2 regions of the Caulobacter sp. GW456-12-1-14-TSB4 genome follow, and region 2 is predicted to be linked to the other one. Evidence: riboswitches for the same ligand, from Rfam matches in the RefSeq annotation. Region 2 holds a riboswitch; the other holds the start of a gene.
What was found. A riboswitch is a leader RNA that binds a small molecule or an ion and turns the genes downstream of it on or off. The one in region 2 is predicted to bind glycine.
Positions count from the first base shown of each region.

Region 1 (15,677 bases), on a different contig from region 2:
CCCGTGGCCGCCAAGACCAAGGTCGTGGCCGGCGGCGCCGTTTTCGTCTGCGAGGGCGCCGAGTGCGTCTCGACCCAAGCCCCCTCGCGGGCACTCACCGCGGTCGCCTGCAAGGCGCTCGCCAAGGAAGTGGGTCGCGTCGCGGCCTTCGGCGGCGAAACCAAGTCGCTGGACGCCGATGACCTGACCCGCTGCAACGCCTCGGCCAAGGGCGGTTCGTCCCTGGCCTCGGCTAAGTAAGAACACGTACTGCGCTTTATCTGAGTACCAGACGCGTTGTGGGTCGCCGTTTCTCCGGCCCGGTCTGGCTGTTTCCTCGAGCATTCGCCTTGAAGGGCGGCGGAAACCCTCCGCCGCCCCTTTTCTTTTCCGGAACCGTGATTAGTTGACGGATATGGACACGAGCTTGGCCGCCCAGCTGGAAACCGTTCTGCGCAAGGCCGCGGGCGAGGGGACGGCCCTGGCCTCGATGACCGTGGACTATGCCGGCGAGGCCGGCGACGCGGCCCTGGAGCCCAAGGGCTGGGTCGAGCGGGCCACCCGCAGCCTGGTGTTCGCCCAGGGCGAACTGCGGCGCGCCGACGGCGCTTTGGCGGCTTCGGCGTCGGCCGTGTTCCGTCGCGCCGCGGACTGATCGTTCGAACCTGCCGCGCCCCTTTGGTTGCGACTGCGAAAGGCCCGTGTTATCAGGCGCGCGGCTTCGGACAGGGCGGCGCGGACGCGTCGGCCGTCCATGTGCTTTTCATAAGCGCGCTCAAGCCTTTAAGTCGCGATAAGGGGTAACCTTCCTATTCGCGGCCATTGCAACGCACCGGGCGGATACCAAGTGGCGGACGAAACCAAGGCGACGGATGCGGGTCAGCGCTATGCGCAGTCCCTCTTCGAACTGACGATCGAGAACGGCAATCTGGCCAAGGTCGAGGCCGACCTTAAGAGCCTGAAGGCGATGGTCGCCGACAGCGCCGACCTGCGCCGCCTGATCGCCTCGCCCGCTTTCTCGGCCGAGGACAAGGGCAAGGGTCTCGTCGCCGTGGCCGTCAAGGCCAAGTTCGACATGCTGACCACGAAGTTCCTGGGCCTGGTGGCCTCGAACGGCCGCACCGGCGACCTGATGGGCGCCATCTCGGCCTTCTCCGAACTGTCGGCCAAGCACCGCGGCGTCGTCACCGCCGAGGTCGTCTCGGCGACCGCCCTGTCGGCTGCCCAGCTGAAGGGCGTGCAAACCGCCCTGGCTGAAGCGCTCGGCAAGACCCCCGAAGTTTCCACGCGCGTCGATCCGTCCCTGCTGGGCGGTCTGAAGGTGCGCGTCGGTTCGCGTCTCTTCGACGCTTCGCTCCGTTCGAAGCTCGATTCCCTGAAATTCGCCCTGAAGCGCGCTTAAGCCTTTAATTAAGCGCCTCGAAAAAAATTAGATCGCAGAGAGCCCAGAAACCATGGACATCCGCGCCGCCGAAATTTCGGCCATCCTCAAGTCGCAGATCGCCAACTTCGGCGAAGAAGCCGCCGTCTCGGACGTCGGCCAGGTGCTGTCCGTCGGTGACGGCATCGCCCGCATCTACGGCCTGGACAACGTCCAAGCCGGCGAGATGCTGGAATTCCCGAAGGCCGGCGTGAAGGGCATGGCCCTGAACCTCGAGCGCGACAATGTCGGCGCCGTGATCTTCGGCGCTGACGCCGAGATCAAGGAAGGCGACGAAGTCCGTCGCCTCGGCGAGATCGTCGACGTGCCGGTCGGCCGTGGCCTGCTGGGCCGCGTCGTCAACCCGCTGGGCGAGCCGATCGACGGCAAGGGCCCGATCCAATACACCGAGCGTCGCCGCGTCGACGTGAAGGCTCCGGGCATCATCCCGCGCAAGTCGGTGCACGAGCCCGTGCAGACCGGCCTGAAGTCGATCGACACCCTGATCCCGGTCGGCCGTGGCCAGCGCGAGCTGATCATCGGTGACCGTCAGACCGGCAAGACCGCCGTCGCCATCGACACCATCCTGAACCAGAAGGCCGTCAACGCCGGCAAGGACGAGAGCGCCAAGCTCTACTGCGTCTACGTCGCCATCGGCCAGAAGCGCTCGACCGTCGCCCAGATCGTCAAGACCCTGGAAGAGCACGGCGCCCTGGAATACACGATCGTGGTCGTCGCCTCGGCCTCGGAGCCGGCCCCGCTGCAATACATCGCGCCGTTCTCGGGCTGCGCCATGGGCGAGTGGTTCCGCGACAACGGCCTGCACGGCCTGATCATCTATGACGATCTGTCCAAGCAAGCCGTCGCCTACCGCCAGATGTCGCTGCTGCTGCGCCGCCCGCCGGGCCGCGAAGCCTATCCGGGCGACGTGTTCTACCTGCACTCGCGCCTGCTGGAACGCGCCGCGAAGCTGAACGAAGACAACGGTTCGGGCTCGCTGACGGCGCTGCCGATCATCGAAACCCAGGCCAACGACGTGTCGGCCTACATCCCGACCAACGTGATCTCGATCACCGACGGTCAGATCTTCCTGGAAACCGACCTGTTCTACCAGGGCATCCGCCCGGCCGTGAACGTCGGCATCTCGGTGTCGCGCGTCGGTTCGTCGGCCCAGATCAAGGCCATGAAGCAAGTCGCCGGTCCGATTAAGGGCGAACTGGCCCAGTATCGTGAAATGGCCGCCTTCGCGAAGTTCGGCTCGGACCTGGACGCCTCGACCCAGAAGATGCTGGCTCGCGGCGAGCGCCTGACCGAGCTGCTGAAGCAGCCGCAATATTCGCCGCAATCGGTCGAAGAGCAGGTCTGCGTGATCTACGCCGGCACGCGCGGCTATCTGGACAAGATCCCGACCTCGTCGGTCCGTCGCTTCGAGACCGAGCTGCTGGCTCGCCTCCACAGCGCTCACAAGGACCTGCTGGACGGCATCCGCACCAAGAAGGCCCTCGACAAGGACCTGGAGAACACGCTGAAGAGCGCGCTCGACAGCTTCTCGGCGACCTTCGCCTAAGTCCCTCGGAACCGCTCGGAGAGAGTAGCGCCGAATGGCCAGCTTGAAGGAAATGCGCAATCGGATCTCGAGCGTCAAAGCGACGCAAAAGATCACGAAAGCGATGCAGATGGTGGCAGCCGCCAAGCTGCGCCGGAGCCAGGACGCGGCTGAAGCCGCCCGTCCCTATGCTCGGCGCCTGGCTTCGGTCATCGCCAATCTCGCGGCCGGCGTGTCGGGCGACGGGGCTCCGGCCCTGCTGACCGGCACCGGTCGCGACGACCGCCACCTGATCGTCGTCGCGGCGGCCGATCGCGGCCTTGCCGGCGGCTTCACCTCGTCGATCGTGCGGGCCGCGCGCCAGCACATCGACGGCCTGATCGCCCAGGGCAAGGACGTCAAGATCGTCTGCGTCGGCAAGAAGGTCTCCTCGCAGCTGCGTCGCCCGTACGGCGACAAGGTTGTCGAGAACTTCGACCTGTCGGCCTACCGCCAGTTCACCCTGTCGGTCGCCCAGCCGATCGCCGACGTCGTCACGCGCCTCTACGAGGCCGGCGACATCGACGTGGTCACGCTGTTCTACAGCCGCTTCAAGTCGGTGGTCATCCAGACCCCGACGGCGCTGCAGCTGATTCCGGCGACCGTCGAAGGCGTCGAAGCCCCGACCGGTCCGACGGCGGTCTACGAGTACGAGCCCTCGGAAGAGGCCATCCTCGAGACCCTGTTGCCGCGCAACCTGACGGTTCAGATCCTGTCTGCCCTGCTGGACAACATGGCCGGCTTCTACGCCAGCCAGATGACCGCCATGGACAACGCCACGCGCAACGCCGGCGACATGATCAAGCGCTACACCCTCGAGTATAACCGTTCCCGCCAGGCCCAGATCACCAAAGAGCTGATCGAGATCATCTCCGGCGCAGAAGCCGTCTGATCTAGCCTAACGACACAAGCACGCAGAGATCGAAAGACCCGCACGCCATGGCCAAGACCCCCGCTGAAAAGCCGGCCGCCGCCGCCGCCAAGAAGCCCGCCGCCCCCAAGGCCGCCGCTGCTCCGAAGGCTGCCGCCGCGACCAAGGCTCCCGCCGCCGCCGCTGCCGCTCCCAAGGCTCCGGCCGCCAAGAAGCCGGCTGCCCCCAAGGCCGCCGCGCCCAAGGCTCCGACCACCAACCTGGAAGGCGCCACCGGCCGCCTCGTCCAGATCATCGGCGCCGTCGTCGACATCGAGTTCGACGGCGCTCTGCCGGCGATCCTGAACGCCGTCGAGACCACCAACACCGCCACCGGCCAGCGCCTGGTGTTCGAAGTCGCCCAGCACCTGGGCCAGAACACCGTCCGCGCCATCGCCATGGACGCCACCGAAGGTCTGGTCCGTGGCCAGCCCGTCCGTGACACCGGCGAGTCGATCCGCGTTCCGGTCGGTCCGGGCACGCTGGGCCGCATCATGAACGTCATCGGCGAGCCGATCGACGAGCAGGGCCCGATCCAGTCGGACCTGTCGCGCCCGATCCACCGCGACGCCCCGACCTTCGCCGAGCAGACCAACACCGCTGAAGTGCTGGTCACGGGCATCAAGGTCATCGACCTGATGTGCCCCTACACCAAGGGCGGCAAGATCGGCCTGTTCGGCGGCGCCGGCGTCGGCAAGACCGTGACGATGCAGGAACTGATCAACAACATCGCCAAGGCTTACGGCGGTTACTCGGTTCTGGCCGGCGTGGGTGAACGCACCCGCGAAGGCAACGACCTCTATCACGAGATGATCGAGTCGAACGTCAACGTCGACCCGAAGGCCAACAACGGCTCGACCGAAGGCTCGCGCTGCGCCCTGGTCTACGGCCAGATGAACGAACCCCCGGGCGCCCGCGCCCGCGTCGCCCTGACCGGCCTGTCGATCGCGGAATACTTCCGTGACGAAGAAGGCAAGGACGTGCTGCTGTTCGTCGACAACATCTTCCGCTTCACCCAAGCCGGCGCCGAAGTGTCGGCTCTGCTGGGCCGCATCCCCTCGGCCGTGGGCTATCAGCCCACCCTGGCCACCGAGATGGGCAACCTGCAGGAGCGCATCACCTCGACGAACAAGGGTTCGATCACCTCGGTCCAGGCCATTTACGTCCCGGCCGATGACTTGACCGACCCGGCGCCCGCCGCCTCGTTCGCCCACTTGGACGCCACCACCGTTCTGTCGCGTGACATCGCGGCCCAGGCCATCTTCCCGGCCGTCGATCCGCTGGACTCGACCTCGCGGATCATGGACCCGCTGGTCATCGGCGAAGAGCACTACAACGTCGCCCGCTCGGTCCAGGAAGTCCTGCAGCAGTACAAGTCGCTGAAGGACATCATCGCCATCCTGGGCATGGACGAGCTGTCGGAAGACGACAAGCTGGTCGTGTCGCGCGCTCGCAAGATCTCGCGCTTCCTGAGCCAGCCGTTCCACGTCGCCGAGCAGTTCACCAACACGCCGGGCGCCTTCGTCCAGCTGAAGGACACGATCCGCTCGTTCAAGGGCATCGTGGACGGTGAGTACGACCACCTGCCGGAAGGCGCCTTCTACATGGTCGGCGCCATCGAGGAAGCCGTGGCCAAGGCCGAAAAGATGGCGGCGGAAGCCTAATGACCGAAGACGCCGATCTGGGCCAATTCTGCTGCGAGGAACTGGCGGAAGCGGTGTCTCCGGACACCAACGCCGGTCTCATCGAGCATGACAGCGGCCTGATCCTGCTGAATCTCGGCGAGCGGGAAGAAGAGGGCGAGACCGGCTTGATGCTGGCCACGATCCACTTCTGCCCGTTCTGCGGGACCGAGATTCAGACCGACGAAGACATCGAGGCCGCCCTGGGCGACGTCGAGGAGACCTTCAACTGATGGCCAAGCTGCACTTCTCTCTGGTCGCCCCCGAGCGCGAACTGTTCTCCGGCGACGTGGACCTGGTCCAGGCTCCGGGCACGGAAGGCGACTTCGGCGTCCTGGCCGGCCACGCCCCGTTCATGACCACCCTGCGCGAAGGCAAGGTGACCGTGAAGGACGGCGCGACGACCAAGGTGTTCGACATCCAAGGCGGTTTCGCCGACGTCGGTCCGGACGGCCTGACGATCCTGGCCGAACACGCCGTCGAAGCGGCCTAAGCCGTTCGCATGTACGTACTCGAAACGCCCTCGGTCCCCCGGATCGGGGGCGTTTTCGTGTCCGGAGCAACCATGCGTCGTGTCACGAGTGGAAAAATTACACTTGTGGCCTAATCTTGGTCTTAATCCGTAGCCATAAGGGTTGCGAGGGACCGTCCGTCGGTTTTAATGCCGACCTCTCGTCTTGTTGGGGATATCCAGCCTATGCGCCTTGCGCTCGCCAGCCTGATCGCCTTCGGCGCGATCTCGACCGTCGCCGTCGCTCAGGAGCAAACCACTGCTCCCGCCGCCGCTCCTGCTCCGGCCGCCGCCCCGGCGCCCGCCGATCAGACCGCCCCGGCCGCTCCGGCCGACCAAGCCGCTCCGCCTGTCGCCGCGCCGGCCGCTGGCGCCGCGCCGGCTGAAACCTACACCGCGCCGGTCCGTGGCCCGCGCACGACCGACCCGCTGTCGGTCCGCCTGATGGACGTGCTGGACAAGGTCTGCAAGCCGTCGGTCGCCGGCGGCGACTTCGCCCAGCTGGTCAAGGACTACGGCTTCAAGAAGAAGAAGGAGCAGTGGTTCTTCGATCTGGGCAAGCCCTACAACATCACCCTGGATAACCCGGGCTCGAACAAGAACGTCTGCACGATCACCATCGACTACGCGCAGACCCCCGAGCAGGCCCAGGAACTGGCCAACGCCCTGCACGACTACGCCACCTGGGAAAACAGCCCGCAGCTGCGCCTGATCCGCAACGACCAGACGGTCGGCAGCGACTTCCGCCGCTTCACCGTGTCGTGGGACGACGCCTGGGCCGGCGGTCACGCCGGTCTGGTGTTCATGCGCCTGAAGAAGACCGACGAGACCTCGGTCGGCAAGAACTTCGAGCGCGCCCAGATCCTGTACAGCACCACCAGCCGCTAAGGCTGACTTGCCCCCTAGGGGCATGGGTCCTATCTAAGCGAGGCGCGGGGGACGACCCCCGCGCCTTTTGCTTTTCGCGAAAGCCGTAAGTCCGGGGACGACCCCACCTGAAAAGGGGCTCGTCATGGCCTGGATCATTCTCTTCATCGCTGGACTGTTCGAAATCGGCTGGGCCGTGGGCCTGAAGTTCACCGAGGGCTTCACCAAGCCGATCCCGATCGCGCTGACCGCCGTCAGCCTGGTGGCGTCCATGGGCCTGCTGGGCTGGGCCGTGAAGACCCTGCCGCTGGGCACGGCCTATGCCGTCTGGACGGGCGTGGGCGCGGTCGGCACGGCCATCGTCGGCATCGTGCTGTTCAAGGAGCCGGCGACGGCGGCGCGGCTCGTCTGCCTGGGCCTGATCGTGGCCGGCATCCTGGGGCTGAAGGTATTTTCGCCGGCGGCCTAGTTCTTCAAAGCCCAAAAAGCTTGTCATCCCGGCCGCAGCGAAGCGGAGAGCCGGGACCCAGGGGCAGCCGCAGTGCGCCGGCCCCTGGGTCCCGGACAAGCCCTGCGGGCTTTCCGGGATGACAAGGATTGGGTTGGCTCAGGCCGCCGCCCGGCCTTCGTTGGCGATGAACGCCAAGCACCGCTCCGCAACCGCCTCCCAGCCAGGTTCCCCGGGAAGCCAGTGGCTCATCTCGGGGAACACCTCGACGCTGCCGCCCAGGCGCGCGGCGGTCTGGCGGACCGTGGCCGGCGGATGGATGACGTCCTGGCCGCCGGCGATGGCCAGCATCGGACAGCCGGGCGCCGAGACCGAGGTGGTCATGAACGGGTCCAGCCACCAGTTCAGCGTCTCCCACAGCGCCCGGCCGCTCTCGGGCGTCATGCGGGCGAAGATCGCCTTGCGCTCGGGGCGGGCCAGCTTGTCGACGCTGTAGCGGCGCACGACGCCGTAGTCGGGCTGGATGGCCTGCAGCCAATAGGGACCGAAGGTGTAGAGGCTCATGGCCGAGGCCGCCTCCTCCAGGCTCGCGCCCTGCACGCCCCAGGGGGCGGAGGGGGCCAGCAGGATCAGCTTGGAAACCTTGGCGCGGCTCGCGGCCATCTGGGCGACCAGGCCGCCCATCGAGTGGCCGATCAGGATCGGCGGCGTCTCGCAGGCCTCGATCAGGCGTACGATCTGACGGGCGTAGTCGCTCATCGAGACGCCGGCGGCGCTGCTCTGGCCGTCGTGGCCGATGAGATCGGGAGCAAGGACGCGATGGCCGGCGGCCTCGAACGGCGCGCGGAAAGCGTCGAAGGTCCAACCGCCACAAAAGGCGCCGTGGACCATGATCACGGGTGCGCGCATGAACGCCCTAAGAAACCCCGCCGGCGAAGCAGCCGGCGGGGATCAGCCTACACGCTCTACTTCGCCTTGGGCGAGGTTTTGGCGGGCGCCTTTGTCGCAGGGGCCTTGGCGGGGGCGGTCTTCGGGGCGGCGGCCTTCGGAGCCGCGGCCGCTTTCGGAGCCGCAGCCTTCGGGGCGGCTTTCGGCGCAGCGGCGGCCTTGGGGGCGGCAGCCTTGGGCGCGGCCTTGGCGGCGGCCGGCTTCGCGGCCGGAGCCTTCGGAGCAGCCTTCGGCGCGGCGGTCTTGGCGGGCGCCGGAGCGGCCTCGGCCTTCGGCTTGGCCGGGGCCTTGGGCTTGGCGGCCGGAGCAGCCTTGGCAGCCGGCGCGGCCTTCGGAGCCGGAGCAGCCTTGGCGGCGGGCTTCGCAGCGGCAGGCTTCGGCGCGGCGGCGGCCTTGGCCGGAGCCTTGGCGGCCGGGGCAGCCTTCACGGCGGGCTTCGGAGCAGCCTCGGCCTTGGCGGGCGCGGCCTTGGCCGGGGCCTTGGGCTTGGCTTCGGCCTTCGGCGCGGCTTCAGCCTTCGGCTTGGCCGGAGCCTTCGGTGCGGCGGCCTTCTTCGGCGCGGCGACGGGCTTGGCGGCCGCCGGGGCAGGCGCCGGAGCCGCTTCAGCCACCGGAGCCGGAGCCGGAGCCGGGGTCGGCGCAGGCGTCGGCGCCGGTGCGGGCGTCGGGGCAGGAGCCGGAGCGGGTTCCGCCGCCTTCACTGGCGCGGGCTCGGGAGCCTTGGGGGCCGGAGCAGGCGCCGGCGTGGGAGCCGGAGCCGGGGCAGCCGTGGCGGCCGGGGTTTTGTTCTTGCCCGTCAGCCAGGCGATCACGTCGTCGAGGATCTTCATCGTGTTGGGCTCGTCTATGAGGTAATGGGCGTTGTTGGGATAGATCTTGATGTCGGCCGTCGCATACTTCTGGCCGATACGTCGGACGTCTTCTAGGGGCGTCGTACGGTCCAGGGCCCCGGCATTGACCAGGATGGGCACGGTGACCTTGGTTTCATCGACATAGGCCGCTTTGTTGACGTCCTTGTGCGGCCAGGCCAGGTCGGCCAGCACCTGGCCGCTGTCATGGACCATGGTGGCGTAGAGCGCGTCGTGACGCTCGGCCGGCACGGCGTTCATGACGCCGAACTTGAAGCCGGGCTTCCACATCTTGCCGGCCTTCGTCTCGGGCTTGGATTGCAGCGCCATGTTGAGGAAGGTGAAGACCGGCGAGAGCTTGGGCTTGCCGCGCGCGTCGGCCGGCGAGGCGGGGGCGAACAGCACCAGGGCGTCGGCATGGCCGGCCTCGGCGATCTTCTGGGCGATCAGCCCGCCCATGGAGTGGCCGAAGATCAGCGGCTTCTTGCCGGTCTCCTTGGCCAGGGTCTGGGCGAGCGCGCTCATCTCGGCGACGTAATCGGCCAGCGACAGGCCGGCCAGGCCCGCGCGCGGACCCTCGACCGTGCGCACCGCCGACCGGATGGTCGGCGCCTCCACGCGATACCCTTCGGCCCTCAGGCGCGCGACGACGGGACCCCAGACGTCCCCCGCGCACCCATAGCCGTGAATCAACAGAACCGTGTCCGCCATCCCGTACTCCCCAGCGCGACGGACGATAGAGTCAGACGCCGCGCGCGAACCCTGTGAATGCGGTGACCACGGCTTCGTAGACCTCGCGCTTGAAGGGTACGATCAGTTCGGGTGCTTCGTCGAGCCTGCCCCATTTCCAGGCGTCGAACTCGACATGTTCATCCGCCTCCAGATCGATCTCGGCGTCGTCGCCGATGAAGCGATAGGCGAACCAGACCTGCTTTTGACCGAGCCAGCCGCGCGAGCGCTTCTCGTTGGCCAGCACCTCGGGCGGGAAGTCGTACGTGATCCACCCCTCGGTCCGACCGAGCAGTTCGACGGAGGTGACGCCGGTCTCCTCGGCCAGCTCGCGACGGGCGGCCGCCTCCAGGTCCTCGCCCTCGTCGACCCCGCCTTGCGGGAACTGCCAGTTGTAGGGCGCGGACTGCTTGTTGCGACGACCCAGCCAGACGCGGCCGTCCGGGTGGAACAGGACGACGCCGACATTGGGGCGGTGCTTGGGATAGTCGAGCTCGGTCATGCCGAGCCTTGTTCCACGATTTCTAGCGGTGGGCGAGCGCCGAGGCGGGGGCCAGCTGGATACCGCGCCCTTGCAGGCCGGCGGCCCAGACGCGGACCTGGTTGATCGTCACCGGATAGGCGAAGCCAGAACCCAGCGACTGGCCGCGACCGGTGGCGCCGGTCTCCAGCGCCTTCAGCTGGGTGTCGATGGCGCCGGCCGACAGCTCGTCGTCGATGACCCGGTCGGCCGAGGCGCGCGGGATCGGGCCGGCGCGACGCGCGGCCAGGCCGTCGTCGATGAACGCCAGGCCGCGGGCCTTGAGCACGCCGTTGAAGGTCCCCATCGCCGCGTCGCTCTCGACGAAGCGGGCGCCCAGATAGTTCGACAGGCCGAAATAGCCTGTGGCGCGCGACATCAGCCATTCCAGCTTGCGCACGGTGTCTTCCGGACGATTGGCGGCGATCAGGGTGTAGGGGCCCGGATCGTTGGCCGGATAGTCGGTCGGCTCCATCGGCGTCTCGAGCAGGACCTCGTGGCCGTGGGCGCGGGCCAGGTCGATCCAGCCCTGCAGGCCCTCGGCATAGGGCGCGAAGGACAAGGTGATCTCGCCGGGCAGGGTCTCGATCGCCGCGCGGGTGGTCTGGGCGTTGAGGCCCAGGCCCCCGATGACCACCGACACCTTCGGCCGGCCGTTGGGCGTGAACGGACGAGCATAGGCCTCGGCCGCCGTGCGGCCGTCGGCGCCGATGATCGGCAGCGGACCGCCGCCAGGACCTGGCGCGGTCAGGCCGGCGATCGGGGCCTGGGCCAGGCCCGGGCCCTGCTGGATCGGCGGCAGGTTCTGGAGGCCCTCGGCGGCGGGCGCTTCGCCCTCCTCGGGCTTGACCGGGGCGAAGGGGTTGGCCGACAGGCCCAGCTGGCCAGGCACCAGTTCGGCCCCGTGCGCATCCTCGCCGCCAAGACCTTCGCGCCAGCCTTCGGGCGCGTTCTTGGTGGCGCCGATCTTGGTCAGCTCCAGGCGAATCACGGGCGAGCCGGCGTGCGGGTCGCTGGTGATCAGGACCAGCGTCGTCAGCGAGATCAGGAACAGCAGCGCCGCGCCGCTGGCGCCGATGAAGGGATTGCTGGCCGCGGCCATCAGCTTGGCGCGCAGGTCCCCGGACCCGCCCGGAGCGGGCGCGGCGGCGGCATAGGCGGGCTTGCGCGAGAAGGAGACGGCCATGACCCGCTCAGGCTAGGCGGCGAGGCCGAACATATGGTTAACGAGATGTGGCCGGAGGGCGTTCTGGCTGCGGCGCGGCGACGCGGGCGCCGCTGAAATTGGCGTTTTCTGCAACCGTCGCAGGCGCTGAACGATCAGGGCGTTCGCTGGCGGCCTGATCGGTTGACGGGCGCGGGCGCGGCCCATCCCCTGGAGGCCTCTCGCGGGAGAGACCGGGCCCCGGCCCGGCGCTGAAGGCGAAACCGCCCCGGAAACGCTCAAGCAGAAGGACCGCGCGAGACGTTAAACGCTGGAAAGCAGGGCATGCGCCCTCGCCGAAGGAGCAAGGCGACCGCCCGTCCATCAGAGACGGGGCGCTGAATCTCTCAGGCCCAAGGACAGCGGGGGTGCGAAGGCGAGCCGTGGTGGCGCGCCCAAGACACCTGTGACCCGTCCATGGCCTAGAACCCGCGAAATCCCCGTTCCCGCCATCCGAAAAGGCCGGCCTGACTCGACGCGATCGTCCTCGGACTTTCGTGCGCGGGGCGTTTTAGAGAAATAATCCAAAAAACCCTGTGTTTATAAAACAATCACAAATGTTTAAGCTTTGATCTTGGCATAAAATTGCTCTCCATGCGGCTTTCCCGCCCTTCCTAGGCAAGGTTCGTGCGCCAATGGTGTCCCCATCTGAAAAGCAGGGGATCGTCATGAACATCGGAATGTCTCGGATCGCGAGGCGGGGGCTGAAGGCCTCGCTGTTGGCCGCCACCGTGCTGTGGACGGCGCCCGCTTTGGCCCAGGAAGCCGACAAGACCACCGACGTGGAAACGGTCGTCGTCACCGGCAAGCGCCTGTCGGAAGCCAGCGTCGCCATCGGCACCGACCATGCCACGGCCACCGTCTCGATCACCCGCGAGGCCCTGCTGTCGGCGCCCGCCGGCATTACCGGCCTGAAGATGCTGGAGAGCCTGCCGGGCTTCAACGTCCAGGCCAATGACGCCCTGGGCATGTACGAGTTCGGCAATTCGGTCTCGGTGCGGGCCTTCAACTTCCAGCAGATCGGCTTCCTGCTGGACGGCATCCCGATGGGGCGCAGCGACCAGTTCGGCGGCAGCCCGATCTATCGCTATGTCGACAACGAAAACCTGCTGCGGGTGACCGCCTCGGCCGGGGCAGGGGACGTCGCCCTGCCCAGCTACGCCTCGCTGGGCCCGATCGTCGACTACTTCACCCAGGCCCCGTCGGAAGAAGCCGGCGGCGCGATCAGCCAGACCTTCGGCAGCGACAGCCTGCGCCGCACCTTCCTGCGGCTGGAGTCGGGCAAGGTCGGTCCGCTGTCGGGCTATGTCAGCGGTTCGTGGATCAAGGGCGACCTGTGGCGCGGCCCGGGCACGATCGATCGCAAGCACTACGAGGGCAAGCTGAAGTACGACCTGCCCAACGGCGGCGACATCAGCTTCCAGACCGTCCACAACGACTATTTCGACTATGACAGCCCGTCGATCACCCTGGCCCAGTACGCGGGCACGGCTGGCGACGTGTTCGGCCGCAAGGGGCGCTACTTCTCGTACCTGGGCGCGGTGCCGCTCTCGACGCCGTTCGGCTCGCCGCTGACGATCCCGACCGGCAGCCTGCCCGAGGCCGTGGCGGGGGTGCCGTACTCCAACGCCAACTACGCCCAGTACTACAAGTTCGCGGTCAACAAGCGGAAGGACCACCTGTACGGCCTGACGCTGAACACCCCGATCACCGACAATTTCGACCTGACCACCACGGCCTATTACGAGGACAAGGGCGGCTACGGCGTCTCGCCCGAGGCCTATGCCACCTCGCTGACCAGCTACAACGCCGAGAAGGGCATCGTGGCCGGCATCGTCGCCCCGCGCGGCATCCAGTACGGCCTGTCGGGCATCGACGGCATCCGCAAGGGAATCACCGGCAAGGTCGCCTGGCACATCGGCTTCAACAAGATCGAGGCCGGCCTCTGGCTGGAGAACGACGACTATCACCGCACCCAGAACCGCTACAACGTCGAGAACGGCAATCCCGACGGCGCGCCGCTGTTCAACGAGCGGGTCCACGCCCAGCGGGACTACAAGTCGCTGCGCGAGACCAAGCAGTTCTTCGTCAAGGACACGCTCACCCTGCTGGAGGCCAAGCTGAAGGTGGAGCTGGGCTTCAAGGCCACCGACATCGACTACAAGATCTCGGGCTACCGCAATCCGAACGACTACATCCTGAGCCGCCGTCCGCTGCTGAAGGACAACTGGAAGGACAGCTTCCTGCCCCAGGTCGGCGCGGTCTACAGCCTGACCGGCCGCGACCAGCTGTTCGCCTCGTATTCCGAGAACATGGCCCTGCCGCGCGGCGCCGACGACATCTTCTCGGCCGCCAGCCCGACCGTCGCCGGTCCCGATCCCGAGACCTCGACCAACTGGGAGCTGGGCTACCGCGCCAACCACAAGACGTTCAACGCCTCGATCGTGGCCTACCAGACCGAGTTCAAGAACCGCCTGCAGGCCTTCGCCTCGCTGGTGCCCGGCGGTGGCGGCACGACGGAGACCTTCTACCAGAATGTCGGGGCGGTGAAGGCCAAGGGCGTCGAGTTCAGCGGCCAGTGGAAGCCGGAGATCTTCGCCGGCAAGGCCTATTTCAACGCCAACGTCTCGTACAACGACGCCAAGTTCCAGGACGACGTCCTGAACTACCGCGCCAGCGCCACGGCAGCCCCGATCACCCTGGCCGTCGCCGGCAAGAAGGTGCCGGACTTCCCCGACTGGGTGTTCCAGGGCGGCGTGACGCTGGAGCCGTTCGACGGCCTGCTGATGAACGTCTCGGCTCGCCACCTGGAGAGCCGCTTCACCAACTTCGTCAACAACGAGAAGGTCGGCGCGTACACGATCCTCAACGCCTATATCGACATCGGCGACGGCTTCGCGGCCGGGCCGTTCAGCCAGGTCAAGGCGCGGGTCAACATCGATAACCTGCTGGACAAGGACTATCTGGGCACGATCAGCACCACGGTGAACACGCCCGCCAGCTTCCGGCCGGCCCCGCCGCGCACGATCCAGTTCACGATCTCCGCCGACTTCTGATCCCCGCTGTCCGGTCGGTCGCTGCAACGGCCGGCCGGACTTTTTCGAGCGTACCCATGACCCGTTTCCTCCTCGCCACGACCGCTGTGCTGGCCCTGGCCGCCGGCTCGGCGCACGCCGCCGATCCGGCCGCCGCGCGCAAGCTGCACGAGAGCCTGCTGACCCTCGACACCCACCTGGACACGCCCGCCAATTTCGGCCGGCCGGGCTGGGACATCCTCGACCGCCACGACGCGGCCAAGGACGGCTCGCAGATCGACTATCCGCGCATGGTCGAGGGCGGCCTGGATGGAGGCTTCTTCGCCATCTTCACCAACCAGGGGCCGCGCACCCCGGAAGCCACCCGCGCCGCCCGCGACGCGGCGATCATCCGCGGCGTCGAGATCCACGAGATGGTCGCCAAGCACGGCGACAAGTTCGGCCTGGCCCTGAAGGCCGACGACGCCGAGCGCATCGCCGCCCAGGGCAAGCGCGTGGTCTTCGTCAGCGTCGAGAACAGCTATCCGATGGATGGCGACGTGACCTTGCTCTCGACCTTCTACGCGCTGGGCGTCCGCATCTCGGGCCTGGCCCACTTCAAGAACAACGACATGGCTGACAGCTCGACGGACACGCCCGAGTGGCATGGCCTGTCGCCGCTGGGGAAGCAGTTCGTGGCCGAGGCCAACCGGCTGGGCGTGGTGCTGGACGGCTCGCACTCTTCCGACGAGGTGCTGGACCAGCTGATCGCGCTGTCCAAGACCCCGGTGATCCTGACCCACTCGGGCTGCAAGACGGTGTTCAACCATCCGCGCAATGTCGACGACACGAGGATCAAGGCCCTGGCGGCGAGCGGCGGCGTGATCCAGGTCGACGCCTATTCCAGCTACCTGATCGAGACGCCGAAGAACGCCGAGCGCGACGCCGCCGTGGCGGCGCTGCGGGCCAAGGCCGGGGCGCGGGCCAAGATGACCGAGGCCGAGCGCGCGGG
Region 1 covers NZ_JBWKZF010000010.1:61,927-77,603, reverse strand. The annotation lists gene AC07YH_RS11825 (DUF8200 family protein) at 1-240, shown strand, start outside; gene AC07YH_RS11820 (hotdog family protein) at 395-634, shown strand; gene AC07YH_RS11815 (F0F1 ATP synthase subunit delta) at 827-1,381, shown strand; gene atpA (F0F1 ATP synthase subunit alpha) at 1,434-2,966, shown strand; gene AC07YH_RS11805 (F0F1 ATP synthase subunit gamma) at 3,001-3,876, shown strand; gene atpD (F0F1 ATP synthase subunit beta) at 3,924-5,558, shown strand; gene AC07YH_RS11795 (hypothetical protein) at 5,558-5,809, shown strand; gene AC07YH_RS11790 (ATP synthase F1 subunit epsilon) at 5,809-6,069, shown strand; gene AC07YH_RS11785 (hypothetical protein) at 6,238-6,975, shown strand; gene sugE (quaternary ammonium compound efflux SMR transporter SugE) at 7,100-7,423, shown strand; partial or broken gene AC07YH_RS11775 (hypothetical protein) at 7,424-7,546, shown strand; gene AC07YH_RS11770 (alpha/beta fold hydrolase) at 7,562-8,311, opposite strand; partial or broken gene AC07YH_RS11765 (alpha/beta hydrolase) at 8,614-9,909, opposite strand; gene AC07YH_RS11760 (RNA pyrophosphohydrolase) at 9,941-10,429, opposite strand; gene AC07YH_RS11755 (divergent polysaccharide deacetylase family protein) at 10,452-11,633, opposite strand; glycine riboswitch at 11,913-12,024, shown strand; gene AC07YH_RS11750 (TonB-dependent receptor) at 12,320-14,707, shown strand; gene AC07YH_RS11745 (dipeptidase) at 14,764-15,677, shown strand, end outside.
Region 1: another riboswitch for glycine. It lies ahead of AC07YH_RS11750 (TonB-dependent receptor); the one in region 2 lies ahead of gcvT (glycine cleavage system aminomethyltransferase GcvT).

Region 2 (15,677 bases):
GATCAAGCGCCGCGCCGAGATGGCCGAACGCAAGATCGCCCAGGCCGAGGCGCAAGCCGCCGCCGACGTGAAGGCCGCCGCGGTCGATCTGGCCGCGCAAGCCGCCGAGACCGTCCTGGCCGCCCGCCTCGCCGGCGCCAAGACCGACCCGCTGGTCGATCAGGCCATCGGCCAGATGGGCGCCAAGCTGCAATAGCAGCCGGCTTCATCGGACAAGAAACGAGGGCGCGGATCGCAAGGTCCGCGCCCTTTCTTTTTGGGTTCGGCGCCATGGCGCCGATCACGCCCGGCTGTGTAGACTCGCCTTCGAAGACCGACTGAAGGACGACGACATGCTGCTGGCGCCCGGCGATCCCGCGCCGATGTTCCGGGCCGCGACGCGCGCCAATCCCCGCTACACGCTGGACACCGTGGCCGGCCGCTATCTGCTGCTGGCCCTGGTCGCGGACGGCGACGACGCCTTTATCGCGGCCGTCGAGACCCTGATGGCCGACCAGGCCGCTCTGCTGACCGGCGAGGCCCTGGCCGCCTTCGGCCTGCTGCGCGATCCAGACCGCTGGGCGGCGCGTGTCGATCACCTGCCGGGCGCGCGCTGGATGCTGGACCAGGATGGCTCCGCGACCGCCACCCTGGGTCTGGGCGCGTGGTCGGGATGGTTGCTGATCGATCCGAACTTCCGGGTGCTGTCGATCCTGCCCGCCGACCAGACCGACCGGCTGCGCCACATCCTGCCCAACCTGCCCTCGCCCGCCGCTCATGCCGGCGTCGAGCTGATGGCCCCGGTGCTGGTCGTGCCGCGGGTCTTCGAGCCGGAGCTCTGCCAGGCCCTGATCGCGGCCTATGAGGCCGATGGCGGCGAGGCCTCGGGCTTCATGCGCGAGGTGAACGGCAAGACCGTCGAAATCCGCGACGCCAGCCACAAGGTCCGCCGCGACCTGATGCTGCCGCCGGGCGAGCTGCGCGACGCCGTCCGGGCCCGCATCCAGCGCCGGCTGGCCCCGCAGATCATCCGGGCCTTCCAGTTCCTGCCGACCCGCATGGAGCGCGACCTGGTGGCCTGCTACGACGCGGCCGACAACGGCTTCTTCCGCGCCCACCGGGACAACACGACCAAGGGCACGGCCCACCGCCGCTTCGCCGTGACGATCAACCTCAACGCCGAGCAGTACGAGGGCGGCGACCTGTGCTTCCCGGAGTTCGGGCTCCGGACCTACCGCGCCCCGACCGGCGGGGCGGTCGTGTTCTCGTGCTCACTGCTGCACGAGGCCAAGCCGGTGACGAAGGGCAAGCGCTACGCCTTCCTGCCGTTCCTCTATGACGAGGCGGCCGCGCGGGTGCGCGAGCAGAACGCCGAGCATGTCGGGATCGAGGGTTACCGCTACACGGCCGGCACGCCAGCGGAGACGGCGTCCTAAGCGGCCTTGGCGGGCGCCTTCTTGGCGGAATTTTGGGCCATCTTCCGAACGACGTACTTCTTGACGCTCTTGCGGGTCTTCTTCAGCAGCCGCCAGCGGGCCCGGCGCAGGACCAGCTTCTCGGTGCGGAGCATCTGCTGCCAGACGACCAGCAGGACTTCCGGCTCGCGGCGCATCAGGCGGCGGATCGGGAAGACCAGCTTGGGGTGGCGCTTCTGCCAGCGGATGAAGGTCTTGCGGGCCGCGAACGAGTAGCGCAGCACGATCATCAGGCCGATGACCAGCAGCGGCAGACCCAGGTGCCCCGGCAGCGGCGTCAGCACCGCGCCGGCCAAGATCACCAGCGTGCCGAAGCCGATGGCGATCCAGCGGAACGCGCGGGCCGCGGACTCGCGCAGCAGCAAGGCCAGTCGCGCGCGGCGCCGAACCCTGTGCTTGATGTCGTCGATGGTGGCGACCGCGTTCACCGTGTGTTGCGCTTCAGGGCGCGGAGCTTGAAGGACTTCCGCCAACGGACGGCCATGCGCCACTTGCGCGGCACGACCAGGCGCTCGACGCGCAGGGCCTGCTGCCAGGCCACCAGCACGACCTCCGGCTCGCGACGCAGCAGGCGGCGCAGCGGGAAGATCAGCTTGGGGTGGGCGTGCTGGAAGCGGACGAACTGCTTGCGGGCCTTGAACGAGTTGCGCAGCACCAGCATCAGGCCGACCACGGTCAGCGGCAGGCCCATCGGACCCGGCAGCGGCGCGATCAGGATGCCGCCGATGACCAGCAGCACGCCCAGCGTCACCAGGATGACGCGCAGGAATCGCGCGACGAGCTCACGGGCGAGGTCATCGGCGGTGCGTCGGGCGCGCGGCATGGCGAGTGCGAGAGCAGTCATGGGAGGACGGAACGGGCTTGCGCGCCGCTTGCTCCCTGGAAAAGCCAGTCAGCCCGGATGCGCAACCCCGATATGTGGACCGATGAGGGCGCCGTAAAGGCGCCCTCTGGTCGCAAGGGGGTATGGAATTTGCTATTCAGCTGCGAGTGGCGCCGCTGCCACAGGTTTCCACCTCAACCGGGGCTTGCGGGCCGCCAACGTCTCGTCCAGACGCCTCAGCGGGGCGTGGAACGGGGCGCCCTTGAAGCGCTCCGTCTCGCCGGCCTTGGCCGCGCCCGCCAGCAGGCGGAGCGCCTCGATGAAGCGATCCAGCTCCTGCTTGCTCTCGGTTTCGGTCGGCTCGATCAGCATCGCGCCGTGGACGACCAGCGGGAAGTACATGGTCATCGGGTGGAAGCCCTCGTCGATCATCGCCTTGGCGAAGTCGAGCGTGGTCACCCCGGTGCCTTCCAGCCAGCTGTCGTCGAACAGGGCCTCGTGCATGCACGGGCCGTCCGGGAAGGCCGGGCTCATCACGTCCCGCAGGCGGGCCTTGATGTAGTTGGCGTTGAGGACGGCGTCCTCGGCCACCTGGCGCAGGCCGTCGGCCCCGTGGCTCAGCATGTAGGCGTAGGCGCGGACGTACATGCCCATCTGGCCGTGGAAGGCGCTCATGCGGCCGAAGGCGGTCGCCGCGCCCTCCTCGCCGGCGTGCTCGACCATCGAGAAGCCATCGTCGCCGTGGGTCAGCCAGGGCGTGGGCGCGAAGGCCGCCAGGGCCTCGCTCAGCACCACCGGACCCGCGCCCGGACCACCGCCGCCGTGGGGCGTCGAGAAGGTCTTGTGCAGGTTGATGTGCATGGCGTCGACGCCCAGGTCGCCCGGGCGCACCCGGCCGACGATGGCGTTGAAGTTGGCGCCGTCGCAGTAGAAGTAGGCCCCGGCCGCGTGGGTCAGGCGGGCGATCTCGACGACGTCGCGCTCGAACAGGCCGCAGGTGTTGGGGTTGGTGACCATGATGGCGGCCACGTGGTCGCCCAGCTTGGACTCCAGGTCCGCCAGGTCGACGCGGCCGTCCTCGGTCTGGGCGATCTCGACGACGGTGTAGCCGACGAAGGCCGCCGTGGCCGGGTTGGTGCCGTGGGCGCTGGTCGGGGCCAGGACGGTCTTGCGGTGACCGTTGCCGGCCGCCTCGTGGGCGGCGCGGATGGCCAGCAGGCCGCACAGCTCACCATGCGCGCCGGCCTTGGGGCTCAGCGCGACGGCGGGCATGCCGGTCAGTGTCTTCAGCCAGTGGGCCAGACGGTCCATCAGCTGCAGGGCGCCCTGCACGGTCGACTGCGGCTGCAGCGGGTGGATGTCGGAGAAGCCCGGCAGGCGCGCCATCTTCTCGTTCAGGCGCGGGTTGTGCTTCATCGTGCACGAGCCCAGCGGATACAGCGCCAAGTCGATGGCGTGGTTCTTCTGGGACAGGCGCACATAGTGGCGGACGGCTTCGGGCTCGGACAGGCCCGGCAGGCCGATCGGCTCGGACCGCAGCAGGCCGGCCAGATCGCTCGACGGCGCGGCGGCCGCCGGCAGGTCGACGCCGGTCTTGTTCCAGCCGTCCAGTTCGAAGATCAGGGCTTCGTTCTGCAGCAGACCGCGATTGCCGGTCAGGGTCTCGTGGCCGGTGTCATTGGCGACATCTTCAGGGCGCGTGGGGCGGCCGACGTTGTTCATGCTCATTGGCCCACCGCCTTGCTGAGGATCTTGGCGAAGAAAGTGATGTCGATGTCGAGCGTGGTCTCGGTGGCCGCGACCAGCAGCACGTCGTCCAGGCCCGCGCCGGCGTTCAGGCGCGAGAACGGCACGCCAGCGATGACGCCATGGCCGGCCAGGGTCTCGACCGTGTCGGCGGCGTTGCGCGGCAAGCGGACGGCGAACTCGTTGAAGAAGCGCGGGGTCAGGATCTCGACGCCCGGCACGGCCTTCAGCGCGTCGCGCAGGGCGACCGCCTTCTGGTGGTTCAAGGCGGCCAGCTGACGCAGGCCCGTCTCACCCAGCAGGCTCATGTGGATGCTGAACGCCAGGGCGCACAGGCCGCTGTTGGTGCAGATGTTCGAGGTCGCCTTGTCGCGACGGATGTGCTGCTCGCGGGTCGACAGGGTCAGGACGAAGCCGCGCTTGCCGTCGGCGTCGACCGTCTCGCCGCACAGGCGGCCCGGCATCTGGCGGACGAACTTTTCCTTGCAGGCGAAGAGGCCGACATAGGGACCGCCGAAGTTCAGGCCGTTGCCGATCGACTGGCCCTCGGCCACGGCGATGTCGGCGCCCATCTCGCCGGGCGACTTCAGCAGGCCGTAGGACACGGCTTCGGTCGTCACCACGATCAGCAGCGCGCCAGCGGCGTGGGCGGCCTCGGCGATCTTGGTGACGTCGGTGACGGTGCCGAACACGTTCGGGGTTTGGACGACGACGCAAGCCGTGTCGGCGTCGATGGCGGCGATCACCGCGTCCTCGGCGTCGATGGCCGCCGGCATGGCCTGGGTCGTGACGCCGGCCGCGTGGGCCAGGGTCTCGATGGTCTCGACATAGTGCGGATGGACGCCGCCCGACATCACCGCCTTGTTCCGACGGGTGACGCGCTGAGCCATCATCACGGCCTCGGCCGCGCCGGTCGAGCCGTCATAGAGCGAGGCGTTGGCCACTTCCATGCCGGTCAGGGCCGCGACCTGGGTCTGGAACTCGAACAGCACCTGCAGGGTGCCTTGGGCGATTTCCGGCTGGTAGGGCGTGTAGCTGGTCAGGAATTCCGACCGCTGGATGATGTGGTCGACCGTGGCCGGCACGTGGTGGCGATAGGCGCCGGCCCCGCAGAAGAACGGTCCCTCCCCCGCGGCGCGATTGCGACGGGCCAGGCCCGCCATCTCGCGCTCGACTTCGATCTCGCCGGCGTGCAGCGGCAGGTCGACGGTTCCGCTGCGGCGGGCCGAGGCCGGCACGTCGATGAACAGGTCGTCGATCGACTTCACGCCGATCGCGCCGAGCATCTCGACGCGGTCTTCGGGGGTCAGGGGGAGGTAACGCATGGTCTGCTTTCGCGAGATCGGAAATTACAGGGTGGCGAGGAAGGCTTCGTAAGCGTCGCGGTCCATCAGGGCGTCGACCTCGGCCGGGTTCGACAGCTTGATCTTGGCGAACCAACCGCCGCTTTCCGGCAGGGCGTTGACGGTTTCCGGGGCATCGCCCAGCTCGGCATTGCCTTCGACGACTTCGCCCGACACCGGGGCGTAGACGTCCGAGGCGGCCTTGACGCTCTCGACGACGGCCAGATTGTCGCCCTGCTTCACGGTCTTGCCGGCTTCCGGCACTTCGACGAACACCACGTCGCCGAGTTGCTCGGCGGCGTACGCGGTGATGCCGACGGTGGCCACGTCGCCCTGGACGATGACCCATTCATGATCTTTGGTGAAACGCATCTCTGTCGGCCCTTGATTAGAGTTTGCGGACGTAACGGTTGGCGACGAACGGGGTCGCCACGACTTCGGCGGCGGCCTGCTTGCCACGCACGATGACTTTCAACTTGGTTCCGATCGCGGCGAAAGCCGGCGGGGCGAAACCGATGGCGATCGGGAAGCCCAGGCTGGGGGCGAAGCCGCCGCTGGTCACCTTGCCGATCACATTGCCTTCTTCGTCGGCGATCTCGGCGCCTTCGCGGGCCGGGGCGCCTTCCAGCACCTTGAGATTGACGCGGACGCGCGACAGCTCGCCGGCCAGTTCCTTGGCGATCCGGGCCGCGCCCAGATAGTCGCCGGCCTCGCGGCGCGACTTGCCGACGGCGAAGTTCAGCCCGCCCTCGATCGGCGAGACGGTCTCGTCCAGGTCATGGCCGTACAGCGGCAGGCCGGCTTCCAGGCGCAGGCTGTCGCGCGCGCCCAGGCCGATCGGCTTGACGCGCTCGTCGGCCAGCAGGGTGTTCCAAATCCGCTCGGCGGCGTCGGCCGGCACCGAGATCTCGTAGCCGTCCTCGCCCGTATAGCCCGAGCGCGAGATGATCGCGTCAACGCCGAAGGCGGTGAGCGCCACGGTGTCCATGAACACCATGCCGGCGGCTTGCGGCACATGGGCGGCCAGCACGGCGGCGGCTTCGGGGCCCTGCAGCGCCAGCAGCGCGCGGTCCTCCAGGCGGGTCACTGTGGCCTCGCCGGCCAGGACTTCGGCGATGATCTTGTAGTCGTTGTCCTTGCAGGCGCCGTTGACCACCACGAACAGGCCATCGTCGTCCGGACGCGCGGTCATCAGGTCATCGATGATGCCGCCTTCGGCGTTCAGCAGCACGCCGTAGCGCTGCTTGCCGGCCTTCAGGCCCTGGTAGTCGGCCGAGACCACCTTCTCGAAGCTCTTGGCCGGGTTCTCGCCCCGGATGCGAGCCTGGCCCATGTGCGAGACATCGAACAGACCGGCGTGCTCGCGGGTCCAGAGGTGCTCCTTCAGCACCCCGTCCTTGTACTGCACCGGCATGGAATAGCCCGCGAACGGCACCATGCGCGCGCCCAGCGCCACGTGGGCGTCGAACAAGGGGGTCTTCTTGAGGTCTTGATCGGACACGGTGTGGGCTCCAAGCGGGGTCGGCGAGACGGCCGGCTCTCGCCGACTGGTCGCGCCCCCGCTGTCCCTTAGGCCTGAGAGATTCCGGCCGCTCTACCCCTACGAGGTGACAGCCTTGCTCCTTCGGCGAGCCGCCCTTTCGGGAGACTACTTTCCAGCGTTCCTAAACCCGCGCGGTCCTTTTGCCTGAGCGTTTCCGGGGCGGTTGCGCCTTCGGCCTCGGGACGAATCCCGATGTCTCCCGCTGGGGTCGTCGGCGTAGTGCGGGAGCAGGCCGTGCGAGTCAAGCACGGCCTGCCAGCGCCGTTCGCCTTAGAGGCCGAAGCCGCCGAACCAGTCGTCCTCGCCGATCGGCGGGCCGGGCGGGATGGCGACCTTGGCCTTGCCGTCCTCGACCAGCGAGGCCAGGCGGCCGCCGCTTTCGTCGGACACCACGCCGGCCAGGGCGCGAGCCTGGGCGCGGTCGGCGGCGTCGCCGGCGGCGACCAGCTTCAGGCCCTTGCCCCAGTCGGCCAGGCGCGCGCGGATCACGGCGGCGGCGGTCGGCGAGAGGTCCTTGTCACCCAGAGCGTTGGCCAGGTTGACCACGAGGCGCTGGCGGACGCGACGGGCCAGTTCGGCCTGGCGACCGGTCGCCTTGCCATCGAAGGCGGCCGAAGCCAGGGCCTTGTCCATCAGCCCCTCGACGCCCGGCTGGGCGGCATCGCGGCGCTTGGCCTCCATCAGGCGGTTCAGGCGCGCCGGCGCGAAGAGGTCGCCCCAGACGAGGTCGGCGGCGACGTCGGCGGTGGCCGGCAGGTCGAAGACCGGCCCCTGGCCGAAGGTCTCGATGTCGTTGGCCTTGTCGTTGCCCTGCGACTGGCCCGAGGTCAGGACGTCCAGCGTCTTGTCCGACAGGTCCAGCGCGGCCGGGCTGAGCGTGCGCAGCAAGGCGTCGATGGCGGCCGCCTGGCGTGCCGCCGGAACGATCTTGCTGGCCTCGTGAGCGTCGCCCTCGGCCCCGTAGGTGAAGTCGATTCCGCCGACCAGCTTGGCCGTGGCGTCCACCTGGTAGCGGTGGAAGATGTAGATCGGCACGATCACGCGGCGCAGGTCGGCCACCGATGCGCCCTTGGGCAGGTTGGGCAGGCCGAAGCGGTCCAGCGCGATCTTGCGCACGGCCATCAGGTGGTCGAGCTCGACGACCGGGTCCGAACCGTTGTCCCACACCGCGCCGATCGGCTGGGCGGTGTCGGCGGCGCGGGCGTCCTCGTCGGAGACGTAGCGCAGGCCGTCGGCCTGGCTCTTGTCGGCTTTCGCCTTCAGCCACGCCTTCTCGTCGGTCCCGGCCGGGGCCACGCCGTACAGCCAGTCGATCACGAACTTGTCCCAGCTGCCCACGCCGCGCCCATAGGCGTCGGAGAAGTCGAGCTGGCCGTTCTTGATGGCGATGCGCGGGGCCGGATAGTCCATCACCGACGCGCGGTCGCCATAGGTGCTGGCGGCGAAGTTATGCTGCAGGCCGATCGAGTGGCCGATCTCGTGCGGCGCCAGCTGGCGCAGGCGGGCCAGCGAGATCTCGATCGGGTCGTTGGGACCGCCCTTGCCGGTCTTGTCGGCGCCTTCCAGCCCTTCGAAGATCAACCGGTCCTGGCGCACCCGCTGCGAGCCCAGCAGGACGTCGCCCTTGATGATCTCGCCCGTGCGCGGATCGACCACCGCGTGGCCGTACGACCAGCCGCGCGTCTGGCGGTGCACCCAGTTGACGACGCTGTAGCGGGCGTCCAGCGGGCTGACGCCCTCGGGCAGCAGCTCGACCTTGAAGGCGTCGATGAAGCCGGCGGCCTCGAAGGCCTGGTTCCACCAGCGACCGCCCTCGATCAGGGCCGAGCGCACCGGCTCGGGCGCGGCGCGATCGACGTAGAAGATGATCGGCTTCTTGACCGGCGAGCGGGCGGCGGTCGGATCGGTCTTCTCCAGGCGGAAGCGATGGACCAGGCGATAGACCAGCGGCTCGTTCAGCGGCGCGGAGTAGTCGGCCACGGTGTGATCGATGACGCCCACGCGCGGATCGTTCTGGCGTGGGACGTAACCCGGCTCGGGCAGGGCCACGAACGAGTGGTGCAGGGCCAGGGTGACGTTGCGCGGATCCGGCACGATGCCGCGCACCTCGCCGCCCGGATCGTCGCCGACGAAGGTCTCGACCGCTTCCAGCTCGACGTTCAGCGGGAAGACGTTCACCGCGCCGGTGTCGGCATAGGACAGGCCGTCGTTGAGGCGGAAGTCGCCCTGCTTGCTGCGCTTGAGGGTCTTGGCCACGCCCTGGGCGTCACGGGTCAGGAAGCTGGTCACGTCGACCAGCAGGCCGCCATCCGGCCCCTCGGCCTCGATGGCGTTCGACCAGACGCTGGAGATCGGGAACGAGTCGGCCACCGCCTTCTGCTCGTCGACCGAGCCGCGCGCGGCCGAGAAGCCCCAGTTCTCGAACTGGGCGATCACCTTCCCGCCCACGCGGCGGAAGGCAATGATCTGGGTTTCCCCCGGCGCCGAGCGGTCCAGGCCGGTCGGGTTCGAGCCCAGGCCGGCCCGCAGATAAGTCTGGTAGATGTAGCGCCCCGCGACCCCGTCCGCGCCCGGCCTGGGCAGCAGCACCAGGACCTTGCCGTCCTTCTTATCGACGAAGACCGGCAGCAGGCCGTCCTTGCGCTCCAGGCCGGCGGTGGCGTCGGCGTACTTGTCGGTCTTCTTGTCGGGGGTCTTGGCCTTCTCGGCGAAGGCCGGCGCGGCGATCGCACTGACACAGACGCTCGCCATCAACATGGCGACCACGGACTTCTTCATGACCCCTCCCGACGCGCACACTCAAAAGCGCGGCCGGGACTGTCGTGCGCCCTCGCAGCGATTGCAACCGCCGCGAGGGGCTCGGGGTCTACATCCGCTCCGGCGCTTCGATGCCGAGCAGGTCCAGGGCCAGTTCCAGCTGGCGGCGGGTGGTCTCGGCCAGGGTCAGGCGCGAGGCGCGCAGCTCTTCGGTGTCGGCGCTCATGATCGGGCAGGCCGCGTAGAACTTCGAGAACGACTGGGCCAGCTTGTAGGCGTGCTCGGCCACGAAGTTCGGAGCCTTCTTGTCGTAGGCCTCGGTCAGGGCGCCCTCGAAGGCGTCCAGCAGCATGGCAAGATCCCGCTCGGCCGGCTCGTGGATCACGATGCGGCCGCCGACCGCGCCGGCTTCCGCCGCGCGACGCAGCACGCTCTTGATGCGCACCGACTGGTACAGCAGGTAAGGGCCGGTCTTGCCCTCGAAGCTGGTGAAGCGGTCGAGGTCGAAGACGTACGAGGTGCCGCGGAAGTTCTGCAGGTCGGCGAACTTCAGGGCCGCGACGCCGACCTTGTGAGCCGTCTCTTCGAAAGCCTCTTCCGACAGCTCCGCGCCCAGGCCGGCTTCACGCAGGCGCTCGCGGGCCTTCTCGCGGGCCATCTCGATCAGGTCGTGCAGCTTCAGGACGCCGCCGGCGCGGGTCTTGAAGGGCTTGCCGTCCGTGCCGTTCATGGTGCCGAAGCCGATATGCTCCAGCGAGCCCTCTTCGGCGTAGCCGGCCAGGTAGGCGGCGCGGAACACGGTCTCGAAGTGCAGGGCCTGGCGCTGATCCACGCAGTAGAGGATCAGGTGCGGGTCGAACGACTTGCGGCGGTCCAGGATGGTGGCCAGGTCGGTCGTGCCGTACATGGCCGAGCCTTCCGACGACACCACCAGCAGCGGCGGCACGTCCTGCTTGTCGCCCTCGCGGGCCACGCGGACGATGCGCGCGCCCTGGTCGGCGACCAGAAGGCCCTTGTCTTCCAGCTGCCGGACCATCGGGTCGATCAGGTCGTTGACGTCGCTCTCGCCCTTCCACAGGTCGAAGTCGACGCCCAGAGCGTGGAACTCGCGTTCCAGGGCCACGCGGCTGACATTGACGAAGTGACGCCACAGCAGGCGGTAGCCGAAGCGGCCGTTCTGCAGTTCGGCGGTCGCCTTGCGGGCCCGCTCCTTGAACGCCGGGTCTTCCTTCTGGCGCACCGAGGCGGCCGGATAGATGCGGTCGAGGTCGGCCAGGGTGATCCGGCTCTCGAACTCGGCCATCACCTTGGCCTCATCGGCCGACGAGAAGCCGCGCGGGGCTTCCGGCAGCTTTTCCATCAAGGCGTTGATGAAGGCGTCCTCGTCCATGATGGCGCTGATCAGCAGGCCCATCTGGAAGCCCCAGTCGCCGAAGTGGGCGTCGCCCACCACGTCGTCGCCACGGAAACGGTACAGGCGCTTGACCGACTCGCCGATGATCGAGGCGCGCAGGTGGCCCACGTGCATCGGCTTTGCCACGTTCGGACCGGCATAGTCGATCAGCACCCGGCGCGGCATTTCCAGCAGCTGGGCGCCGGCGCGGTCGTCGGAAGCGATCTCGCGGGCGCGGGCCGACAGGGCCTCGTCGCTGACGCGCATGTTGATGAAGCCGACGCCGGCGATCTCGACCGAGGCCAGGCGGGGATCACCCTTGAGAATCTCGACGACCTGCACGGCGATCTCGCGCGGATTGCGCTTGGCGCTCTTGGCCGCCGCCAGGGCGCCGTTGCACTGGAAGTCAGCCAGGTCGGGACGATCGGACGCGGTGACGCGACCGAATTCGGGAGCCAGTCCGGCGGCCTGGAAAGCGGCCGCGGCCGCCTCGCTCAGGGACCGCTTCAAATCGTTCATTGCTTAGTCGTGTTCCCTGCTTGCCCAGCCTGCTGGGCCTGGACGGTCTGGCCCGCATTGACGCGGAAGCGCTTGCCGTCACGGTTGAAGGCGGCCATTTCCGGGGTCACGTCGAAGCCGAGCAGGACCTCGAAGTTGCTGCCGCTGACCTTGTCGTCGGCGCGCGGAATGGTGATCTGCTCGATGGTCTCGGTGGCGTAGGCGCGATCCTGGCCCGACGCGAACGACACCGGCAGGTCGAAATATTCCTTGGCGATCACCGACTGGTTCCGCTCGGTGACGGCGACCCAGTAGCGATAGACGTGCTTGTCGCCCTGGGCCTGCGGGCCGCGGCCCAGCTGGAACAGCGCCTCGATGCGGATCTTGATCGACTCCTGGGCCTTGTAGGCGCAGCCCGAAGCGATGCTCTGGATCTCGCCCGTGAAGCCCGCCTGGTTGGCCGCTTCCTTGCCGTCCTTGAACTCGACATAGCGGCTGGCGTCGTACAGCACCTTCACATAGGGGCACGGACCGGCGTTGCGCAGCTGCTGCAGCGGCGCCTTGGGTTGGTTCCACTCCTCGTCGCGCTTCTTCTTCTTGGCCGCCGCGCCGTCATCGTCGGGGCCGCCGCCCTGGCCGCCGCCGCCCGGTCCCATCTGCGCGTGGACAGTCGTCGCCGTCGCGACGAACGAGACGGCCATCAGGGCGCTGATAGCGATCGGAAGAATGCGGCGCATGAAACGTCCGGTTCGAGAAAAAGAAGAGCCAAGCGGAGCCACACAGCCCCGTCGGCGTCATGCAGCCTGATAAAGGCATATGCGTGACGTCGCAACGACGCAGACTCCTGGCGCCGAGGCCTGCGAGCGACTAGTTTCCGCGCCATGAACGCCCAGACCCCGATCCGTCGCCCGATCTCGCTTGTGCTGGCCAGCCCGCGCGGCTTCTGCGCCGGCGTGGATCGCGCCATCCAGATCGTCGAGCGCGCCGTCGAGAAGTTCGGCGCTCCGGTCTATGTCCGCCACGAGATCGTCCACAACCGCCACGTGGTCGATCGCCTCAAGGCGCTGGGCGCGGTGTTCATCGAGGAACTCGAGGAAGCCCCCGACGACCGCCCGGTGGTGTTCTCGGCCCACGGCGTGCCCAAGTCGGTGCCGGCCGAGGCCAAGGCCCGCCAGATGATCTATCTGGACGCCACCTGCCCGCTGGTCTCCAAGGTCCACGTCGAGGCCCAGAAGCACTTCGACGCCGGCCGCGAGATCGTGCTGATCGGCCACGCCGGCCATCCGGAAGTCATCGGCACCATGGGCCAGCTGCCCGAGGGCTCGGTCACCCTGATCGAGGACATCAAGGACGCCGCCGCCTGGGAGCCGAAGGACGCCGCCAACGTCGCCTTCCTGACCCAGACCACCCTGTCGGTCGACGACACCGCCGACATGGTCGCCCTGCTGCGTGAACGCTTCCCCGGCATCGCCGCGCCGCACAAGGAAGACATCTGCTACGCCACCACCAACCGCCAGGACGCGGTCAAGCACCTGGCCGAACAGGCCGAGCTCGTTTTGGTGGTCGGCTCCAAGAACTCGTCCAACTCGGTGCGCCTGATGGAGGTCGGCCTGAAGGCCGGCGCGACCCAGGCCCACCTGATCGACGACGCGACCGGCATCGACTGGGCCTGGTTCGAGGGCGTCCAGCGCGTGGGCCTCACCGCCGGCGCCTCGGCTCCAGAAGACCTGGTGCAAGGCGTCATCGACGCCATCTCGGCCCGCTTCGACACCACGGTCGAGGAACTGGTCGAGGCGCGGGAAACGATCACGTTCAAGCTGCCTCGGCTCCTCACCGCCTAGCAGCGGCTTGACCCGAGGCCTCGCGTCGAGCATCCCGACGCCATGGCCGTCTATACCGACATCACCGACGCTGAACTCGAAGCCTTCCTGGCGGGATACGACCTGGGCGCCCCGCTGGCGTTCAAAGGCATCGCCGAGGGGGTGGAGAACTCCAACTTCCTGCTGGAGACGGAGAAGGGCCGCTACATCCTGACCGTTTACGAGCGGCGGGTGAAGGCCGAGGAGCTGCCCTATTTCCTGAACCTGCTGACCTGGCTGGCCGACAAGGGCTATCCTAGCGCCCGGCCGATCGCCGACCGCAACGGCAAGACCCTGGCGACCTTGCGCGGCAAGTCCGCCGCCATCGTCGAGTTCCTGCCCGGCCTGTCGGTGCGCAAGCCGACCGTCGCCCACTGTCGCGAGGCCGGCGAGGGCCTGGCCTGGCTGCACCTGGCCGGCGAGGGCTATCCGGGCCGCCGCGCCAACGACCTGGGCCAGAGCGCGTGGTCGCCGCTGTTCTCCAAGCACCGCAAGGCGGCCGAGGACCTGAAGCCCGGCCTGTCGGCGACCATCGATAACGACCTGGCGCAGCTGTCGCTGATGTGGCCCCGGAACCTGCCGACGGGCGTGATCCACGCCGACTATTTCCCCGACAACGTCTTCTTCCAGTCGAACGGCAAGTTCGCCGCGGCCATCGACTTCTACTTCGCCTGCGAGGACAGCTACGCCTACGACGTCGCCGTCACCCTGAACGCCTGGTGCTTCGAGGCCGACGGCAGCTTCAACATCACCACCGCCAAGGCGCTGCTGAACGGCTATGAGCGCCGTCGGCCGCTGAGCCCGGCCGAGAAGGAAGCCCTGCCGATCCTGGCGCGCGGCGCGGCGATCCGCTTCTTCCTGACCCGCCTGGCCGACTGGGGTTCGACGCCCGCCGGCGCGCTGGTCAAGCCCAAGGACCCGCTGGAGTACGAGCGCAAGCTGGCCGTCCACCGCGAAGGGCTCGTGCTGTTCTGATGACGCCCAAGGTCACGATCTATACCGACGGCGCCTGCAAGGGGAATCCCGGCCCGGGCGGCTGGGGCGCCATCCTGTTCTACGGCGACAAGAAGAAGGAAATCTGCGGCGGCGAGCCGGCGACCACCAACAACCGCATGGAGTTGATGGGCGCGATCTCGGCGCTGGAGCTCTTGAACCGCCCCTGCAAGGTCGAGCTGCACACCGACAGCCAGTACGTGATGAAGGGCATCCAGGAGTGGATCAAGGGCTGGAAGGCCCGTGGCTGGAGGACGGCCGACAAGAGCCCTGTGAAGAACGACGACCTCTGGAAACGCCTCGACGCCGCGCGCGAGCGGCACGACGTCGACTGGCGCTGGGTCAAGGGTCACGCCGGCCATCCGCTGAACGAGCGCGCCGACGCGCTCGCCAACGAAGGCCTGCGCAAGGCCAATCCGCGCTTCGTCTAGAGGCTGCCCGGCTCGGAGCCCGTCGCGAACGGCAGGCCCTCGTCCTCCCAGCCCGTGATGCCGCCGATCATCAGCTTCACCGGCCGGCCCAGGCGCGCCAGCTTCAGCGCCGCGCGGTCGGCGCCGTTGCAGTGCGGGCCGGCGCAATAGACCACGAACAGAGTGTCGGCGGGCCACTGCGCCATGCGCTCGGCGTTGATGTCGGCGTGGCGCAGGTGCAGCGCGCCCGGCACGTGGCGGCGGGCATAGGCCTCCGGCGAACCGACGACATGCAGCAGGACGAAATCGACATCGCCGGCCTTCAGGGCGGCGCCGACGTCGGAGCAGTCGGTCTCCAGCGACAGGCGCGCGGCGAAGTGGGCGGCGGCGTCGCGGAAGGACGCGGCGGAGATTTCGGATACGAAGCTCATGAAGGCCTCCAGCGGTTGATGGAGAGAGACTTGCCTGACGCCGTCGCCTCGCGTTAGCTGGCAAGATCGACAGCGACCGTAAAGATCATGCCAAACCAGCCTCTCGTCGTGGCGCTCGCCTATGACGGCCTCTGTACGTTCGAATACGGCGTGGCGGTGGAGCTGTTCGCCCTGCCTCGGCCGGAGATGGGACCGGACTGGTACCGCTTCGCCACCGCCGCCGTGGAGCCGGGCGACCTGCGCGGCTTGGGCGGTGTGCGGATCGTCGGCGACGGCGGGCTGGAGCTCCTGGAACAGGCGAGCGTCATCGTCGCGCCGGGCTGGCGGGGGATGGACCAGCCTGTGCCTGCGCCGCTGATCGAGGCGCTGCGGAAAGCCCACGCCAACGGCGCGCGGCTGATGTCGATCTGCTCGGGGGTGTTCGTGC
Region 2 covers NZ_JBWKZF010000001.1:357,871-373,547, forward strand. The annotation lists gene AC07YH_RS01755 (F0F1 ATP synthase subunit B) at 1-196, shown strand, start outside; gene AC07YH_RS01760 (2OG-Fe(II) oxygenase) at 333-1,415, shown strand; gene AC07YH_RS01765 (hypothetical protein) at 1,412-1,882, opposite strand; gene AC07YH_RS01770 (hypothetical protein) at 1,879-2,298, opposite strand; gene gcvPB (aminomethyl-transferring glycine dehydrogenase subunit GcvPB) at 2,431-4,005, opposite strand; gene gcvPA (aminomethyl-transferring glycine dehydrogenase subunit GcvPA) at 4,002-5,348, opposite strand; gene gcvH (glycine cleavage system protein GcvH) at 5,373-5,825, opposite strand; gene gcvT (glycine cleavage system aminomethyltransferase GcvT) at 5,755-6,867, opposite strand; glycine riboswitch at 7,032-7,121, opposite strand; gene AC07YH_RS01795 (zinc-dependent metalloprotease) at 7,180-9,687, opposite strand; gene argS (arginine--tRNA ligase) at 9,776-11,578, opposite strand; gene AC07YH_RS01805 (Tat pathway signal sequence domain protein) at 11,575-12,294, opposite strand; gene ispH (4-hydroxy-3-methylbut-2-enyl diphosphate reductase) at 12,439-13,398, shown strand; gene thrB (homoserine kinase) at 13,441-14,391, shown strand; gene rnhA (ribonuclease HI) at 14,391-14,840, shown strand; gene AC07YH_RS01825 (rhodanese-like domain-containing protein) at 14,837-15,250, opposite strand; gene ftrA (transcriptional regulator FtrA) at 15,338-15,677, shown strand, end outside.